DNA from 4 places in the Lysinibacillus sp. FSL P2-0066 genome. Region 3 is predicted to be linked to each of the others. Evidence: riboswitches for the same ligand, from Rfam matches in the RefSeq annotation. Region 3 holds a riboswitch; each other region holds the start of a gene.
The links. A riboswitch is a leader RNA that binds a small molecule or an ion and turns the genes downstream of it on or off. The one in region 3 is predicted to bind thiamine pyrophosphate.

Region 1: another riboswitch for thiamine pyrophosphate. It lies ahead of thiT (energy-coupled thiamine transporter ThiT); the one in region 3 lies ahead of MKZ14_RS11725 (ABC transporter substrate-binding protein).
Region 2: another riboswitch for thiamine pyrophosphate. It lies ahead of thiW (energy coupling factor transporter S component ThiW); the one in region 3 lies ahead of MKZ14_RS11725 (ABC transporter substrate-binding protein).
Region 4: another riboswitch for thiamine pyrophosphate. It lies ahead of thiM (hydroxyethylthiazole kinase); the one in region 3 lies ahead of MKZ14_RS11725 (ABC transporter substrate-binding protein).

Annotation. Positions count from the first base shown of each region.
Region 1 covers NZ_CP150202.1:3,846,759-3,851,470, forward strand. Annotated here, with positions in the region: gene MKZ14_RS19190 (polyphosphate kinase) at 1-688, opposite strand, end outside; gene MKZ14_RS19195 (hypothetical protein) at 888-1,601, shown strand; gene map (type I methionyl aminopeptidase) at 1,630-2,385, opposite strand; gene thiT (energy-coupled thiamine transporter ThiT) at 2,548-3,108, opposite strand; TPP riboswitch at 3,242-3,349, opposite strand; gene MKZ14_RS19210 (DUF4870 domain-containing protein) at 3,476-3,799, shown strand; gene MKZ14_RS19215 (hypothetical protein) at 3,855-3,977, shown strand; gene MKZ14_RS19220 (SMC family ATPase) at 4,019-4,712, opposite strand, start outside.
Region 2 covers NZ_CP150202.1:836,486-841,197, forward strand. Annotated here, with positions in the region: gene MKZ14_RS03935 (VWA domain-containing protein) at 1-1,408, shown strand, start outside; gene thiW (energy coupling factor transporter S component ThiW) at 1,678-2,178, opposite strand; TPP riboswitch at 2,275-2,382, opposite strand; gene MKZ14_RS03945 (MFS transporter) at 2,449-3,645, opposite strand; gene MKZ14_RS03950 (ABC transporter substrate-binding protein) at 4,146-4,712, opposite strand, start outside.
Region 3 covers NZ_CP150202.1:2,363,585-2,368,296, forward strand. Annotated here, with positions in the region: gene MKZ14_RS11705 (TatD family hydrolase) at 1-67, opposite strand, end outside; gene MKZ14_RS11710 (ABC transporter ATP-binding protein) at 57-806, opposite strand; gene MKZ14_RS11715 (ABC transporter permease) at 781-1,554, opposite strand; gene MKZ14_RS11720 (thiamine-binding protein) at 1,554-1,844, opposite strand; gene MKZ14_RS11725 (ABC transporter substrate-binding protein) at 1,846-2,841, opposite strand; TPP riboswitch at 2,996-3,106, opposite strand; gene parC (DNA topoisomerase IV subunit A) at 3,215-4,712, opposite strand, start outside.
Region 4 covers NZ_CP150202.1:3,246,530-3,251,241, forward strand. Annotated here, with positions in the region: gene sppA (signal peptide peptidase SppA) at 1-199, opposite strand, end outside; gene MKZ14_RS16210 (acyl--CoA ligase) at 386-1,969, opposite strand; TPP riboswitch at 2,161-2,258, shown strand; gene thiM (hydroxyethylthiazole kinase) at 2,344-3,111, shown strand; gene thiD (bifunctional hydroxymethylpyrimidine kinase/phosphomethylpyrimidine kinase) at 3,099-3,923, shown strand; gene thiE (thiamine phosphate synthase) at 3,913-4,557, shown strand; gene MKZ14_RS16230 (alpha/beta-type small acid-soluble spore protein) at 4,628-4,712, opposite strand, start outside.

The sequences.
Region 1 (4,712 bases), 1.5 Mb from region 3:
TGGTTTCTTGTAGCACCTGTACACGGGCATACTTTTTGTCATCTCCAGCTACTAAGATCCATGGCGCATCTTTTTTATCTGTCTTTTCAAACATCGCATTTGCTGCTTCAATATACTGAGGTGTTTTATCTCGATTGCGCCAATCCTCGGCTGTTAACTTCCAAGATTTATAAGGGTTTTGTTCACGTTCTTTAAAGCGTTTTAATTGCTCCTCATCTGATACATGAAGCCAGAACTTAATAATTATGTAATCTCCTGCAGTTAAAATCTTCTCGAAATTATTAATTTCTTCATAAGCACGAGACCATTCATCCTTTGTTGCAAATCCTTCGATGCGTTCTACTAATACGCGACCATACCACGAGCGATCAAAAATAGCGATTTGCCCATGCTGAGGCAATTTTCTCCAAAATCGTTGTAAATAATTGTAGCGTAATTCATGAGCTTGAGGGGCAGATATAGGATGTACAACATAACCGCGAGGATCGACACGTTCGATTAATCGTTTAATAGCGCCACCTTTACCAGCTGCATCCATTCCTTCGAATACCAAAATCAAGCCAATCTTGTTTTTTAATAAAAATTGTTGTGCGTTCAACATTTCATATTGGAGTACTTTTAATTTCTTTTTATACATTTTTTTGTCTAGTTCAACAGTTAGATCTAGATTTTTCAAATTTTGTGTCATGAAACTTCACTCCTTTTATTTGGATATTCTTATTGTACTAAAGAAAGATATGGATGCCTATCAGACATGGTAAATTGTAGGTATAAATAGTAAAACAACACAATACATTGTTGGAAATTTCCGTTATAATAAAAAAAGTGACAGTACTATACTTATTTGTCTTTTCCCTATACAATCTAACACGAAGGGAGAGGAAAACATGCCTCGGTTTATTATGATGACAATCTCTTATCTTGTCTCAATCATCCTAACCTTTTCATCCTTTTTCGTGAACATCAACGGTCAATCTTCGCTAGAAATCGCTAATCGTTTTTCTGTTGTATTTGCACCAGTTAGTGTAAGTCATGTAATTTGGATTATCATTTATTTTTTACTCGGTTATTGGTTAGTTATGAACATGAAAAAGACAACTTTGAAACAGTCTGCGCTTTTTAGTTGCATAAATATATTACAAGCATTGACGTTATACGTCTGGCATCATGAGTTATTTATTGTTTCTCTTGGCATTACATTACTCTTAGTCTTGTATTTATTTATGTTGTATAATACGTACCCTCTTCAGGACAAAGCCTTGTCTGGTCGTATTCCTTTCTCCATTTATTTGGCATGGATGACATTTATTTTTATAACAAATACAAGCTTTACGTTAACGGCTTATGGTTGGAATGGCTTTGGTCTCAGTACGCCTCTTTGGGCAGTGATTTTACTGACATTAGGAGGAGTAATTGCACTACATATCCGTTTCCATCACTTTGATGTTATGTTTCCGAGTGTTTTTATTTGGGCTTATATTGGAATCGCCATACATAATGGTTTTGATGAGCTACTTGTCACTACAGCTGCTTTATTTTTATGTGGTGTTCTCTTTGTTGGCATTTTATTTATTAAAAAAAATCCTGCCTACCAAAAATAAATTGGTTAGCAGGATTTTTCATTGCATCCTATTCTTCGTCTAATGACGTTAAGATAATCGGTTTATCTTTTGTCACAATGACTGAATGTTCGATTTGAGCTACAAGTGATTTATCCGGTGTCACGAATGTCCAGCCATCACCAGCTTCTACGATATGCTCTGCATTTGCTGAGATAAATGGCTCAACCGCAAGTACCATACCTTCTTTCATAATGGTAGAATCCCATGCATCGTAATAATTTAAAATATGGTTGGGTTCATCATGTAAAGATTGACCTAAGCCATGACCTGTTAAATTCATAATAACAGTTAGGCCATTAGCATTTGCCTCGCGTTCAACTGCTTTACCAATTTGATTTAATTTAGATCCAGCCTTTACCTTTGTCATTGCTCGATCAAAGGCGCTTTTGGCAACACGACAAAGCTTTTCTTTGTCCTCATAGCCATCACCAACAACAAATGAAATTCCTGTGTCAGCAAAATAACCATTTAAAGAGCCAGAAACATCAATATTTACGATATCCCCTTCTTGAATAACACGCTTTCCTGGAATACCATGTGCTACTTCTTCATTAACACTAATACATGTATACCCTGGGAAATCATATTCTCCCTTTGGTCCAGAAATAGCGCCTGCCTCTGCAAACATGCGGCCAGCAATTTCATCAAGCTCAAGTGTTGTAACACCTGGTTTTGTAGCAGCTTTCATCGCTTCACGAATTTCAGCACAAATGCGTCCTATTTTTTTAAAAGCTTCAATCTCTTCTTGCGTTTTTACAATCATGTATAACGTCCCTTTCATCTAATATCTATTCTTTAATATAACATAACTTTTTATGCGTATAACGATAAACGCTTTAAATATTGTATGCTTTCCTACTTTGCAAAGTGCTAAAAGAGCTATTCACGACAAAAAAGTCCCTCCACTCATGTGAAGGGACTTGCATTAAGCTTTTCTTTGCATTAATTGTGGAGCGGCTGTGAATAAAAGAACACCAACGATTGCCGTTAATATAGTTGCTGGTAGCATATATGTACCATTGTAGATGATGGAATAGATCCATGCATTTTGGTCGCCCGCATATTCGGCAAAAAATACAGCACCAGCAATTGTATGTGCTGTGTATCGTAAGAAGCCTGCGAAAACGGTACCTATTATTATATAAAGTGCCATTTTTGTTTTATTCATATGTTTAGCAGCGTCTAACACTGGTCCACGTACAACCGCCGCTAAACCTACAACTGTAAAAGCAACTCCATAATCCAATAATCCTTGTAGCCAGTGCACTATATAGGAACCAAACATTGTTTGCATAACACCCACAAGTAGTCCCGTTGTTAACCCAGCTACTAAGCCCCAGCGAAATGCTATTAACATAATTGGTACCATAACAAGACTAACTGAACCGCCTTGTGCCCATACTTTAAAGGAAACTTGATCCAGTACGAGACCAATCGCTGCAAAAATCGCAATCTCCACTAGCATTAATAGTCTTTTTTTGTCCATACATATTCTCTCCTTTGTTCCGATGTAGGATACAAGAGCAGGAATAGAAAAGCGCTGATATGTCTCTTTCTGACACCTTTTTCCTTTAAGAATGAAAAAACGATGTCAGGACAGAGCCTCACATCGTACAAGTGTCGGTTTCTATCCACATCCCTACGCAAGCGTTAACTTACAGGTTCGAAGAGTCAAGGCATTACGTGCCCAGTCTCAGCTGACATCATCAGCTCCCCTTGTGGTCGTTACATCTGAATTTATTTGAACAATCTCATTGTACGCAATGGATAGGAGGATTACAACCTTCTATACAATATATTTTTTGAAACTTTGCTGTTTTTCATGCGTAAATATTTAAAAAGGAGGTACAACTATGGAGAATCAAAAAATTTTAGCTGCCTTTAGTTATCTTAGTATTTTCTTCGCCCCTTTTATCGTTCCATTAATTGTTTATTTTGTGACAAAAGACAGTGATGTAAAAAGACATTCGATTCGTGCACTTGTCTCTCATTTAATACCTTTTGTTTTTGGCATTCTATTCTTTATTGTCTTTGTTTTTTCTACATTTAGTTTAGATCCAACCTCCAGCAACAAGACCATGATGATTATTTGGTTTACTTCATTCGCCATCTATGCGCTCGTCTCACTAGGTATTGTGATTTGGAATATAATTCAGGCTGTTCGTGTTATCCGTTAATGTTTTATTTTTAAGTGAAACAGGTAGTAGTAATTGTAAAAGGAGCTGTTTTAGGATGAAAGTATCAAACGTTGTAAAAACTGCCGTCAAGTTAGCACCTATTGTTATTCCTATCGTAAAAAAAGTAATGGCTGCAAAAAAGGGAACAACGCCTACAACCCCAGCTAGAAAAAAATAAAACGAAGGCGTATTCCTTTTTTCTGGAAATACACCTTCATTTTATTTCACTTCAAAATGGGTTTGACTATGGCCATTCAATGTTTTTTCCACATGTAAAACCGCTGGCATCGCAGATTTCAATTCAGGTACATGCGAAATTACACCAATCATGCGACCAGAATCCTGTAAATCAATTAATGTATCAATTGCTTTATTTAGTGATTCCTCATCAAGTGAGCCAAAGCCCTCATCAATAAACATCGTTTCAATATGAATGTTACCTTGGAAGCTTTGAATCACATCTGCCATCCCCAATGCAAGGCTTAACGAAGCATTAAATTTCTCGCCACCTGATAATGTTTTGACATCTCGTAATTGATCCGTATAGGCATCATAAACATCAAGACCAAGTCCACTTTGCTTCGCATGCTTTTCTAACCTATCTGAGCGCCTAAGCTCAAATTGACCGTTTGATAAATGATATAGCCGTATATTGGCAGCAACTGTAATTTGATCTAAGTAATTAATTTGGATATAACGCTCAAAGGATAGCTTTTTCGAGTTTTGTCCATTTAATAATCCATAGAGCTCCTTTACTCGCCCTGCTTCTTGTTCAAGTAAATGAAGCTCTTTCGCTATTTCTTTCACCTTTTCACTAAAGCCTTGGCATGCTTGTGCAAATCCATTCAACTGTTGCAAACGTTTAAATGCTTCCTCATAAGAAATACGATGCTGTTCTACCCTTGCTTCCATC
Region 2 (4,712 bases), 1.5 Mb from region 3:
AATTAAGGGCAAAGAGCAATTACCTTCCTTAGGATTAGTGATTGTACTTGACCGTTCTGGCAGTATGCAAGGCTCGAAGCTTGAGCTTGCTAAGGAAGCAGCGGCACGTTCTGTTGAGATGTTGCGAGACGAGGATACATTAGGATTCATCGCCTTTGATGATCGTCCTTGGGAGATTATAGAGACAGGGCCTCTTAGCAGTAAAGAAGAGGCTGTGGATACTATTTTATCAGTAACACCTGGTGGTGGAACAGAAATCTATAGTTCACTAGCTAAAGCCTACGAGAACCTTGCTGATTTAAAGCTCCAACGTAAGCATATTATTCTCTTAACAGATGGGCAATCACAGGCAGGGAACTATGAGGATTTAATTGCTGAAGGAAAAGAAGAGGGTATAACCTTATCGACAGTAGCGATTGGACAAGATGCCGATGCGAACTTATTAGAAGCGCTTAGTGACATGGGCAGTGGACGTTTCTATGATGTGATAGATGAGCAAACCATTCCTTCTATTTTATCTCGTGAAACAGCTATGATTTCCCGAACGTATATTGAGGACAATCCATTCTATCCGGCAATTTATAATGCACCAGGATGGAATTCACTGTTTGCTAATGGTGTCCCACAAATGAATGCATACATTGGGACAACGGCAAAACAGGGGGCTACTGTTGTGGCAGAAAGCGAGAAGGAAGATCCTGTGTTAGCCCAGTGGCAATATGGTCTTGGTAAAACATTTGCCTTTACATCTGATTCAACGGGTAAATGGACAGGAGATTGGGCAAGATGGCAGAATTGGGGAGCATTTTGGCAAACACTTATTTCTCAAATGCTACCAAGCTACAATGATGTAGCCTATGATGTAAGATTGGAAGCAGATGGTTCCTTTATGATTACAGACCCTACAAATGAAGCCGCATTTTTAGATATTGTAGCGGTAAATGAAGCAGGGGAGGAGCTAGAAACACAACTTGAAACCATTTCCGCATCTCAAGTTCGAGCTGTAGTACAAGCTGAACCTGGATTAATTTTCTTCCGTGTAGCAGATGAAAAGCAGGCCATTTACCAGGCAGGTCTAAGTGTTCCTTATAGTGCCGAATACGAACTACTCCCTGTAAATAATCAACTGATAGAAGAGTTGACTCAACAAACAGGAGGCACTGTTTTAAAGGAACCACAAGATGTCTTCCGTGACTTTACGACAAAAGGAGCAGATCGGCAAAATATTGCCACATGGCTGCTCTTAGCGAGTATGCTCCTATTCTTTATTGATATTACCATAAGACGTTTTGGTTGGAATTTCCTAACGAACGCGAAGAAGAAAGAGCCGCTGGTTGAGGAAAAACCTGTACAGGCAGAGAATACAAATGTAGCACAGTTATTAAAAGGCATGAAAAAGAGATCTTAAAATGGAGGAGGCAGTGCAAACTTTAATAGGTTTGCACTGCTTTTTTTGTATTGTTTGAATAGAGAGTTGCTCCCTTTGTAGAGAGCGGCAAGGTGATCTAAAAAGTGGGCTCTTTGCTCATAAGGAGAAGAAAGGCGCTCTAAGAAGAGCCATTGCCGCTCATAAAGGAAGAAAGACGTCCAAGTTTGGGCACAGCCTTCTCATAAAATGAAGAGAGACGCTTTAATTTGGACTACCCCTATTTCAAAGAATGCTCCTATTCTCCCCTCTCAATAAAGAGAAGAATTAAACCTCTTTACTAGCTCCGTTTTACACAAGCTGCTAGCAACCATAACACCTAAAATGGCGCCGATTATACTTGATGTTAAAAAGGCTGGTAGGAAGAAGAGAGCTGCTACAGATGTGCCCATGAATAATTTTGCATAAGGGACGGCAATAAGTGAAGCAAGAATGCCAGTGCCTACAACTTCTCCGATACATGCTAACCACATTTTACTGCTATATTTATAGGCAAGGGCAGCACAGAACGCGCCAATGACACTTCCAGGGATAGCTAATAGAGAGCCTGTCCCGGTAAGGATTCGAATGATAGCCGTGACAAAGGCAACAATAACTGTTGGTACGGGTCCAAGTATAATGGCTCCTATCACATTAATAGCATGCTGAACGGGGTATGCACGTGCGATTCCTGTTGGGATGGATATGAAAGTAGACCCTGCAACAGCAATGGCTACTAATAAAGCCATAACTGTTAATTTACGAATTGACATAAGGTTCACTCCTTTTGATAAAGTTCGTGAGGAAAAATAAAAAGGCCGCCTCCTTGAAACACAATAGGAAGCGGCCTTGCCTGTATATAGTGACAATAGCAAGTAGCGCCACTTCCCTCCGCTAGTATGAACTAGATCAGGTTCAAAGGGTCCGTATATTACCATATACGTCTCAGCCTTTTAAAGACTCCCCTAGTGGTTAAAATCATTCAATTTTGTGAATCAACAATAATGTAACATACTGCTAAAAATAGTCAATGATTTTTCAGACTATTTTGTATCGGGATGCATTAAATGAGGTGCTTTTTTCAATGTCCAGATGAGCGCAAGGAAGAAGCAGGCTAATAATATGATAGATCCGAAAATATAGGGGCTATTCATATTCCAGTCAAATAATAGACCAGCTAAAGCAGGTCCAATCATATTCCCAAGGCTCATATAGGCATTATTCAAGCCCGCAGCAAATCCTTGCTCTTTCTCTGCAAGCTTTGAGATAAGTGTATTAACAGCTGGACGAATTAATGTCGTTGCTGTAGAGAAAATCGTTGCTACAACTAATATAAGGGCAAAGCCAGAAACAAATAATATTAAGAAAATAGCAACAGCTGCAATAAATAAATTGACAAGTACTACTTTCATTTCACCGAAGCGATTGAACAGTGGTGTAATGATAAACATTTGTACTACTACTCCAAAAGCACCACCAACAACTAATATAATTGCTATATCCACAGGTGTGTAATTAAACTTTTCTGTCACAAATAATGATAATGTCGTTTGGAAATTTGCAATTCCGAATGAGAACACCAGCATAATAATAAGCATTACAAAATAAGGCATATGTATGGAACGAGCCATTTGCTTCGCCAGATTGTCTTGCTTTTGTTTCTGCTGAGCAGTGTTTGGTTTGGTAGATGGTAATAAGAAATAAGATAAAATAGAAGCTAGGATGGCTGCAGCTCCAGCGGTGAAAAATGGAAAATGTAAGCTTACCTTTGCTAAGAAACCACCGATTCCTGGCCCAATCATAAAGCCAAGAGACATAGCGGCACCCAACATCCCCATACCTTTCCCACGTTCTTCATAGGTTGTGACGTCAGCAACAAAAGCCATAATAGGAGGTGCAACAAATGCGGAACCTAGACCACCTAAAAAGCGTGCTAAAAAGAGCATCCATACATCTGTAGCAAGGCCGAAACCGATTTGAGCAAGACCTGTTACGATAAGACCGAAAATAATTAAATTTTTTCGACCGTACTGATCTGAAAGATTCCCAGCAATAGGAGAAAATACGAATTGAGCTAAGGCGAACGTTGCAATTAGCATACCTAGAACTTGTCCTGCTGCACCAAATATTTTTAAATACTCTGGCATGACAGGAATAATTATGCCGATACTCCCCATTGCGATAAACATATTAAACATTAAAATATACAAAGCCGCCTTATTGGACTTCTGCTGGGTCATCGAATGAACCCCCTTTTTGTAATCAAATATAGTACAGTCTATCATAAAGAATTATTGCTTGGCTAATAGTTAAGATTATAGAGTTGGTTCTATATTTAGAATGGTTTTCCACAAAAGGTTTCGTCAGGGCACCAAGAATTGTAAAATAATCCACTTTTGTAATAAGAATGGATGGACTTCGCTTGTGAAATTTGTGAGTTTGTCTGTAATGGCATAAAGTTTAACTATGTTCAGAAGTAATGAGTGAAGGTTATGTAATACTAAAAGTACATTTTTATGGCTTGCTTATTGATAAAACAATTTGTGCAGGATAGGTGACAAGTATCTATATGCGAGGTTTTTTCATAACAGAAGATGTGGGGAATCTTCAAATTCTAGTTAAATTATTTTCTAAATATAATAATACAAATAGTTGATGGATAATGTTCTTAATTTAATAGAAAGTTAGATAAGCAGAGAAAAAACTAGCGAATTGGTGTGAAACCAATTCGCTAGCTGAATTATCGAATACTCATTTTAAATTCTAAGAATAATTCATTGTATTTCCCTAAATAATCAGGTCCTAAATTTTTGTAGACCTCTAATGTGTCACGTTGTTCTTCAGAAGGATAGTAACGTTCGTCAGAAACAACTTCTTCGTCCATTAAGTCCATAGCTGCAATATTAGGTGTTGAGTAGCCTACAAAATCGGCATTTTGAGCACCAGATTCAGTACTTAGCATGAAGTTGATAAAGGCATGGGCACCATCAATATTTTTTGATGTTTTTGGGATGACCATATTATCAAACCATAAGTTTGAGCCTTCCTCAGGTACAGCAAAGTCTAGCTCTTCATTTTCATACATCATGTCAGCAGCTTGACCAGACCAAGTAAGGGCAACTGTTGCCTCATTATTGATCATTAACGGTGTAATTTCATCTCCAATGATCGCTTTTACATTTGGTGCGAGTGTGATTAATTTATCAGTAGCTTCGCGAAGTTCCTGATCATCTAGTGAATTCAGAGAATAGCCAAGACTGTTTAAGCCCATGCCAATGACTTCACGAGCACCATCTACTAAAAAGAC
Region 3 (4,712 bases):
CTTCTAATAAGGAGGGAATTTCCTCATCGGTGTACTGATCCAAATGAATATGCGCATCAATCAACATACATATCACCCTTTTCCTCCTGTAAATACATAAATAATTGTTGCTTTAACGCTGTGAATGCTGCAGAATGTCGAATCTCCTCTTTCCGGGGTCTCTCAAATGGCACGATGATTTCCTTTTTAACGGTTGCTGGACGCTTGGTTAAAACAAGTATGCGATCGGCTAAAAAGAGAGCTTCCTCAATGCTATGTGTAACAAATAGAATGGATTTACGGTACTCTTCCCAGATGGATAAAAGCCATGCCTGCATTTCCAGTCGAGTAAACTCATCCAACGCAGAAAATGGTTCGTCTAAGCATAAAATCGGTTTATCACTGATCATTGCACGAATAAAGGACACACGCTGCTGCATACCTCCAGACAGTTCGTTCGGGTAGGCATGGATAAAGGAGGCAAGACCAACTTTTTCCAACCATTCCTTAGCACGTTCAACATTCGGTTTATTGTGTAATTCTTCTACAAGCGTGACGTTTTCTACTATTGTACGCCAGGGTAATAGACATGGCTGCTGTGGCATATAGCCAATCGTTCCTTTTTTTCGCTGGATATCCTCTCCATTTAATAAAATGGCTCCTTGATCAATTGGCGAAACACCACCAATTAATTGAAAAAGTGTGCTCTTCCCACTGCCCGAAGGACCAACTATGGCCACAAACTCGCCATCCTTGACGTCAAACGATAGATGATTGAGAACTTGCAGTGTATCGAAGGATTTAGCGATGTTTTGAATGCTGAGCATGATAGCCTCTCCCCTTCACCATGAATTTTTCAATCAAACGAATACCACTAAACAATAGTAAGCTCAAGAGAACAATCGCAAAAATTGCCACAAATACGCGATCCGTACGGAAGGAGGACTGGGCTAGGGTCATGTAAACGCCAATACCCTTTTTTGCACCAAGCCACTCCGCAATGACAGCCCCCATCACACTATATGTAGCCGCAATTTTAATGCCTGAAAAAATAGCAGGATAGGCATGAGGCCATTCTAGCTTCCAAAAGGTTTGTGCCTTTGTAGCACCAACCATAGCAAAATAATGCTTTAACTCAGGTGCTGTTTGCCTGAATCCATCCATTGCCGCAATGACAATCGGGAAAAAGCACACAAGACAAATAATGATAAGCTTCGGTAATAAGCCGAAGCCAAACCAAATAATAAGCAGTGGTGCCAAGACAAGAATAGGAACATTTTGCGACATAATAAGAATTGGATAAAACAGCTCCCGAATGAATGTAAACCGATGCAACACTACTGCCACCGTTAGCCCACAAGCAATGCCAATGGCCAAACCTAGTAGGGCTAATTGCACCGTAGCGAATGCATGTGGTAGAAAGGTATGATATGACTGGAGTGCCTCCGACAAAATACTACTTGGCGCGGGTAATAACCAATGTGGAACTTCAGCCATACGCACGATTAGTTCCCATATGAATAAGAGGAAGGCGATAAAAATTATCGTCCTTCCCTTCTGTAATGCACGTTTCATTACTGATATTTCTCCGTTAATGTATCCATCGTAATACCCGTTGGCTGATATAAAATTTTGACTTGTGTAATGACATTAATGGCACCAAGCTCAATCATCTTGTCATTCATTTTTTCAATGATTTGGAGCAATGTTGACAGCTCACCCTCCATCGTTGTTTCCAATGGATGTACCTCATATTTCACTCCAGAAGCATCGATCACCGCAATTGCTGCATCGACATATGGTATAACATCTTCATATTTCTCTGTCTTCGGAATGATTTGTACACTGATTAATGAATTTGCCATCTTATTTGGCCTCCTTTTTAGGTAAGAAATCATTAGTAAAGGCTTTTTTCGCATCAAATTCGCCCTCTAGTACTTGATTGCTTAACATCCATTTCGCGTAATTTTCCCACACAGAAAGCTTTTGCTCTCCCCATTGCTTGGCATCGTCCTGGTATTTATTGGCCAGCCACTCCTGACTTTTATGCACTAACGCTTTATCTAAATCAGGAGCTGCTTCGATTAAAATATCAGCCGCTTCACTTGGGTTTTCAATTGCGTATTCATAGCCCTTCGATGCAGCTGCCAGAAAGGCTTTCACAACATCAGGGTTGTCCTGTATCATTTTTTCATTTGTAGCTAAAACTGGCGTATAATAATCTAATTGATCACTATAATCTGTAAGATATAGCATATTGATCTTTTCCCCACGCAGCTCAGCTTCAATACCAGTCCATGCATAATAAATCCAAGCAAAATCAATATCTTTTTCCATCATTGTGAAGAAATCTAAATCGCCTGCATTGACGATATCTAGCTTGTTAATATCTGCATTTTCCGTCTGCATTAGTGATTGTAAAACGGCTTGCTCTAATGGCGCACCCCAACCACCATAGGTTTTTCCTTCAAAATCCTTTGGCGATTTAATGCCCTTTGAAGCAATAGAGGCAAAGCCAGATGTATTATGCTGTATAATAGCTGCGATTGAGACCAGCGGCACATCCTGTACTCGTGCCTGTGTTATGCCTTCCTGATAGCTCACGCCAAAATCCGCCTTTCCAGAAGCAACAAGCTGATCTGCACCCGCCTCACCAGGCATGATAATATCAACATCTAAGCCCTGTTCCTCAAAATAACCGAGTTTTTTGGCAACATATAGTCCTGTATGATTTGTATTCGGCGTCCAATCCAGTACCACAGACACCTTTTTCAGCTTGTCAGCAGCCTGCTTGTCACCCTTGTCACTGCAGCCTACTAATGTCAATAGTGCTGCGAATAGAATAAATAACCATTTTTTCATGCGAAAGCCTCCCAGTTTGTAATATGAAAGTGTTCATGAATGAATGTTGTCACCAGAAGAAAGCGTATACAATGTTGGCAAGCTGTTGCTTGAAAACATAAAAAAACGCCTAGGATTCCTCCCAGACGTATTGCAATCAATCTTCAAAACTTTGCTTTTTTGAATAGATGTTCCCTACGCTGGTACGAGCCAAATCAGGTTCAAAGGGTCAGCGTCTATCGGACACAATCTCAGCTAGCAATTACTAGCCCCCCTACATTCTTTCGCTATGAACTTTTCGATGATTATTATACCCATAGTTTCACATAAATGACAAGGTGCTATTTTTTGAATAAGCTTAAAGCCCAGCACTCCTTAGAGACTGGGCATACATTTAGCTTGGTTTCTGTTCTTTTTTGGCTGTTAAAACATGAGATATTGCTCCATCTGTTGCAATATCCACTTTAAATGAACCATTGGAATGGCGATCCGCACGAGATAATGCTTGTACGTCAATCACCTCTTGAACACCTTTTTCAGTTTCAATCACAACCTGCTCCTCGTCTGTTGCTTGAACAACTGCCACAATTCGGTGAGGGTTTGCTTTTAACTCTGTTAATACTTTTAGTCCACGTTTTGCACGACTTGCTACTTCAACTTCAGCGACATTCATTTTCTTCACGGCCCCACGCTGTGTCACAATGACTACATATTGGGTAACATCAGGCTGTAATACATTGACTCCAACTAAGGCTTCTCCATCTTTTAGTGTGATCCCTTTCACACCGCCTGTTTTCACACCTGTAACTGGTAATTCCTCCATCGGGAAACGAATCGCATAGGCTGTATCCGTTGTGAGCATTAGCTCCACGTCATCTGTTACAAACGATGCATAGATCATCGCATCACCAGCCTTGACGTTCATCGTTTTAATTGGCTTTGAATAACGTGTTACCGCATAGTCTGCGAGTGGTGAGCGCTTAATTTGGCCATCTTTTGTGGCTGTGAAGACATACGTATTTGGCTGTTCAAATGTTTCGAAGCCATAAACCGCAATAATGGATTCATCTTCCCCTGTTGGCACAATACTTGAAATATGCTGGCCGAGATCCTTCCAGCGTATATCAGGCAGCTCATGAACAGGCTGATAAATATAATTGCCTCGATTTGTGAACAGCAATAGATGGTGCTGTGTATTTAAGTTTGCTTCATACAATAAATAATCTGAATCCTTCATGGCAAAATCTTGCCCATTTGAAGCGGCATGAGAACGTGTGGATGTACGTTTAATATAACCATCCTTCGTTACTGTTACGACAACCTCTTCACTTGGCACAAGGACATCCAATGTAATTTTAATTTCTTCAATTTCTTGCTCAATCTTCGAGCGGCGTGGTTCTGTAAAGCGTTTCTTAATATCTAGCAACTCTTGTTTAATAACACGCACAAGCTTAGCCTCACTTTGCAGAATCCCCTCTAGCTTCGCAATTAACTTATTTAACTCGTCCTGTTCCTGACGTAGCTCCGTAATATCCGTATTCGTTAAACGGTATAATTGCAGGCTTACAATGGCCTCTGCTTGTACCTCTGTAAAATCAAACTTCGCTTGTAAATTAAGCTTCGCATCCTTCTTATCATTAGAAGAACGGATCGTCGCAATAACTTCATCTAAAATGGAAAGAGCTTTAATTAATCCATCTACAATATGAGAACGATCCTTTGCCTTTTGTAAATCATAAATGGAACGGTTTGTTACCACTTCTTTTTGATGGGCGATATACGCATCTAGTAATAATGGCAATGTCATCATTGTTGGACGACGATTATGGATTGCAATCATATTAAAATTATAAGCTACCTGTAAATCCGTTGTTTTAAACAAGTACTGTAAA
Region 4 (4,712 bases), 880 kb from region 3:
CCTTTAAATAAGCAATTCGCTTATCAAAATTTTCCCCTTCAATGACATTTTCATATACATCTAAGCTATTACCTGCCATTAAGCTATCAAAATTACCTAGGAAATCTGCTTTAAATAGCGCAAAAATGGTATTAATTCCTAACGAAAATAGTAAGAGAACACCTGCCACTACTAAAGCAACCCACCTTTTTACATTCATGTCTTTCCGCCTCCTCAACACGTAATACGTATGACTTGCTTATTTGTTTCATTTTTTTGCAATAATTAAATGCAAAAAGCTTTAAGCTGTTTATTTCCTCATATTACCTTACCTAAAAAAATTTAAAAAATCAAAGTCCATACCATTGATGAACTTTGATTTTCGACATTATTTCCTAGGAAATGATTAAGATTGGAGGTTTTTAATTTCTTGTTGTCGTAATTCGACACGTCTAATTTTCCCGGAAGATGTTTTGGGTAGCTCCTCTACAAATTCAATAGCACGTGGATATTTATAAGGGGCAGTCAGTGATTTTACATGACTTTGAAGTGTTTGAATAAGCGCTGCATCACCTTTTTCACCATTGTGTAGAACGATAAATGCCTTGACGATATTCCCACGGACTTTATCAGGACTCGCAATGACAGCAGCCTCTTTTACGGTTGGATGCTTCATTAAAGCATCCTCTACTTCAAAAGGGCCAATTGTATAGCCTGAGGATATAATGACATCGTCTCCTCGACCATCAAACCAAAAGTAGCCATCTTCATCTTTATAGGCTCGATCTCCTGTAATATACCAATCCCCACGAAATTGTAAATTTGTACGTTCAGGATCATTTAAATATTTTTTAAAGAGGGCTGGTGTTTCACGATGTACAGCAATATCACCCACTTCTCCGATTGTAACGGGTTTGCCCAAATCATTAATAATTTCAACAGTGTTGCCGGGAGTAGGTTTCCCCATAGAGCCAACTCTTGCTTCCATCCCTACCATTGTGCCCACCAATAATGTATTTTCCGTTTGTCCATAGCCATCTCGTACTTGTAATTTGAATGTTTCCAAGAATACTTTAATGACCTCACTATTTAATGGCTCACCAGCTGATACGGCTTGGCGAATGGCACTTAGATCATATTCATGTAAATTTTCAAGCGCTGCCATAAAACGATATTCAGTTGGTGTACAGCATAGTACATTAATTTTGAATTTCTCAAGCAATGCTAGATAAGAAGCTGCATCGAATTTACCTTTGTAGACAAATGCAGTAGCACCACTACCTAAAATAGCTAGAAACGGACTCCATATCCATTTTTGCCATCCTGGTGCTGCAGTTGCCCAAACAATATCATTTTCTTGTACACCCATCCAATGTGGTGCTGTTGTTCGTAAATGTGCATAGCCCCAACTATGCGTATGCACTGCTGCTTTGGGATTTCCTGTTGTTCCACTTGTATAGGCTAAAAATGCATTGTCTGTGCTTTTTGTTGGGATAGGATTTATGTAGGTTGTAGGTTGATTATGCATCTTTTCAAGTATGTTTTGCCAAGGTTTGTGCGCATTTCCTATGACAAATTGCAGTAAGCCTTGTAAATTTCCCACTTGATCAAACTGTTCGATATAGGGTTCAAATGCAATAACTGCTTTAGCATTTGCATGATGAATTCGATACTCAATATCCTTTGTTCTTAACATTTCAGAACTTGGAATAATGGTTAAACCCGCTTTCAATGCAGCAATATATACAATATATGCTTCCACAGAGCGTGGGACCATCACTAAAATGACATCACCTTTCTTTAAGCCTTGCTTGGTGAAAACATGTGCTGCTTGATTTGCCTTTTCCAATAAATGTGCATATGTAATACATTGGATGTCTTGGTTTTCTTCATAAATGATTAAAGCATTTTTGGTTGCATCCTGAGCATATTTTTCAATTTCCTCTGCTATGTTATACCATTCTGGTGCAATTAAATCTTGTCTTTTCATGGCAATTGCCTCCCTTTTGCTATGACACATTATAAAACTCTTTTTTCAGCATTTTCAATGGTTTGTGCTTGATTTCGGTAAAGTCATGACAACTATCATACTCTCCTATATGGCATCGGTCACATTTTATCCATAGGAAAACTTGCTATTGAATACAAATGAAAAGTATGGTACATTTTGGTCAACTATAAGCAAGATTGCAGGGGGACTCGTAAGAGTTGAGAAGGTAAAACCTGACCCTTTGAACCTGTTAGTTAATACTGACGTAGGGAGCAATAACATCGTTTTTTCAGATGAAAGGCTCTTTTTCGTGCATTTTTACACAAAAAGGGCCTTTTTTGCATGCTTACGTCCATCCCAAAAGGAGGACTACAATGATTTTTCAAACAATTCGTCAACAGCAACCACTTATCCATTGCATCACCAATTATGTAGTGGCAAATTTTCAAGCAAATGGTTTATTAGCGATAGGTGCTTCACCAGTAATGGCCGATGACTGTCAAGAGGTAGAGGAAATGGTAGCGATTGCTCAAGCATTATTAATTAATATCGGAACACTCAATGATCGCACAAAAAGTGCCATGTTATTAGCAGGTATAAAAGCCAATGCACTTGGTATTCCTGTTATTTTAGATCCTGTCGGAGTTGGAGCCACAACTTATCGTAAGGAAACCGTAAGAAACTTACTTGAGAACATACAATTTGCCGTGATTCGCTGTAATCTCGGCGAGCTTGCAGCAATAGCTGGTGTAGATTGGCAACAAAAAGGCGTCGATAGTGGGCAAGGCACTATCGCAATGGAAGTAGAAGCCACATCATTAGCTCAACGCTATCAATGCATTGTTATTGTAACGGGAGAGCGTGATTTTATAACTGATGGCAAGCATAGCCAATGGATCGCTGGTGGTCATCCACAAATGACAGAAGTTACGGGTACAGGTTGTTTACTTAGCGCAATTTGTGGTGCAGCCTATAGTGTAAGCCATAGCCCTTACCAACAATTAACGGAGACCCTAACTTACTATAAAAAAGCAGGTGTACTAGCATCAGCATTTACTGCAGACATTGGTGATTTTCAAATAGCTTTCCTCAATGCTATACATCGTTTGTCAAAGGATGGTGCAACTTCATGCATATTGTAACGACAATCGCCGGCTCAGATTGTGGGGGCGGTGCAGGTATACAGGCTGATTTAAAAACATTTCAGGAATTAGAAGTGTTTGGTACTTCTGTGATTACTGCTTTAACTGCACAAAATACATTGGGTGTATCAGGTGTTTGTCCAATTGACGTTTCCTTTATAAAAAAACAATTTGAAGCCTTAGTAGAAGATTTTCCAATAGCTGCGATTAAAACAGGAATGCTTTATTCGGCAGATATTATCAAAGCCATTGCACGCATGATCGGTGAGCTAAACATTCCACTGATTGTTGATCCAGTGATGATCGCAAAAGGAGGAGAAAGCCTATTACAGCAAGAAGCTATCAATGCCTTATGCTCAACTTTACTACCACTTGCTACGGTTGTTACGCCCAACATACCCGAAGCAGAGACACTTACAGGGAGAACTATTCAGCATTTTGAAGACATAAAAGACGTAGCTCAAAGCTTGTTACAGCTAGGTGTACAATGTGTCATCATTAAAGGTGGTCATTTAGCAAATCCACTTTATGCTATTGATTACGTATTTATCAAAAATGGACCTTCTTTTTCGATGCAGTCTCCTCGAATCCAAACAAAAAATACGCACGGTACTGGATGTACATTTTCGGCAGCACTTACTGCTTTTCTTGGGCGAGGATTTGCTATGGAAGAAGCTATTATTGAAGCTAAAAAGTTTATCCAATTAGCAATTATGTATGATTTATCGATTGGAAATGGTCATGGACCCACTAATCATTTTGCTTACCAACAGTATAAGGATGCCTGTGAGGTGATGATTCATGAAACGTGAGGATTTGCAGCTTTATTTTATTATGGGTACCAGCAACGTGTCTCCTCAACAACAACCTATCTATATCCTAGAAAAAGCCTTACAAGCAGGCATTACAATGTTTCAATTTCGTGAAAAAGGCCCTCATGCATTAACTGATCTTGCCTATGAACAATTTGCACGCCAATGTCAAAAACTATGTCATCAATATAATGTACCCTTTATCGTAAATGACGATATTGAGCTTGCGATACGACTGGAAGCTGATGGAGTTCATATCGGGCAAGATGATTTGCCTGTAGGTGAAGCTCGTAAAAAAATTGGGAACATGATTCTTGGTGTTTCTGTCCATTGCGAGGAAGAATTACAAATAGCTATTAACCATCAAGCTGATTATGTTGGGATCGGTCCAATCTTTCCAACATCCTCTAAAAGTGATGCACAACCACCATGTGGTACATCTTTTTTACAGCAGGCTCGTTCTCTTTATCCTGAATTACCGATTGTAGCGATTGGTGGAATAAACTGCACAAATGCACAAACTGTATTTCAAACTGGGGCTGATGGTGTTGCTGTAATTTCAGCTATCTGTGAAAGCGAAGATGTGGAGCATACAGTAAATACATTTAGATCTTTATCTTGTATAAATAAATGAACAATAAACAAACTAAAACCAGTGCCTTTTACGGTCACTGGTTTTAAGTTTATAAATGCTTAATCAGCATTTATTGGTTGTTGTTTGGCATACCTTTTAATTGAGATTCTGCCATTTGTACAAGACGTTTAGTGATTTCACCACCAACGGAACCG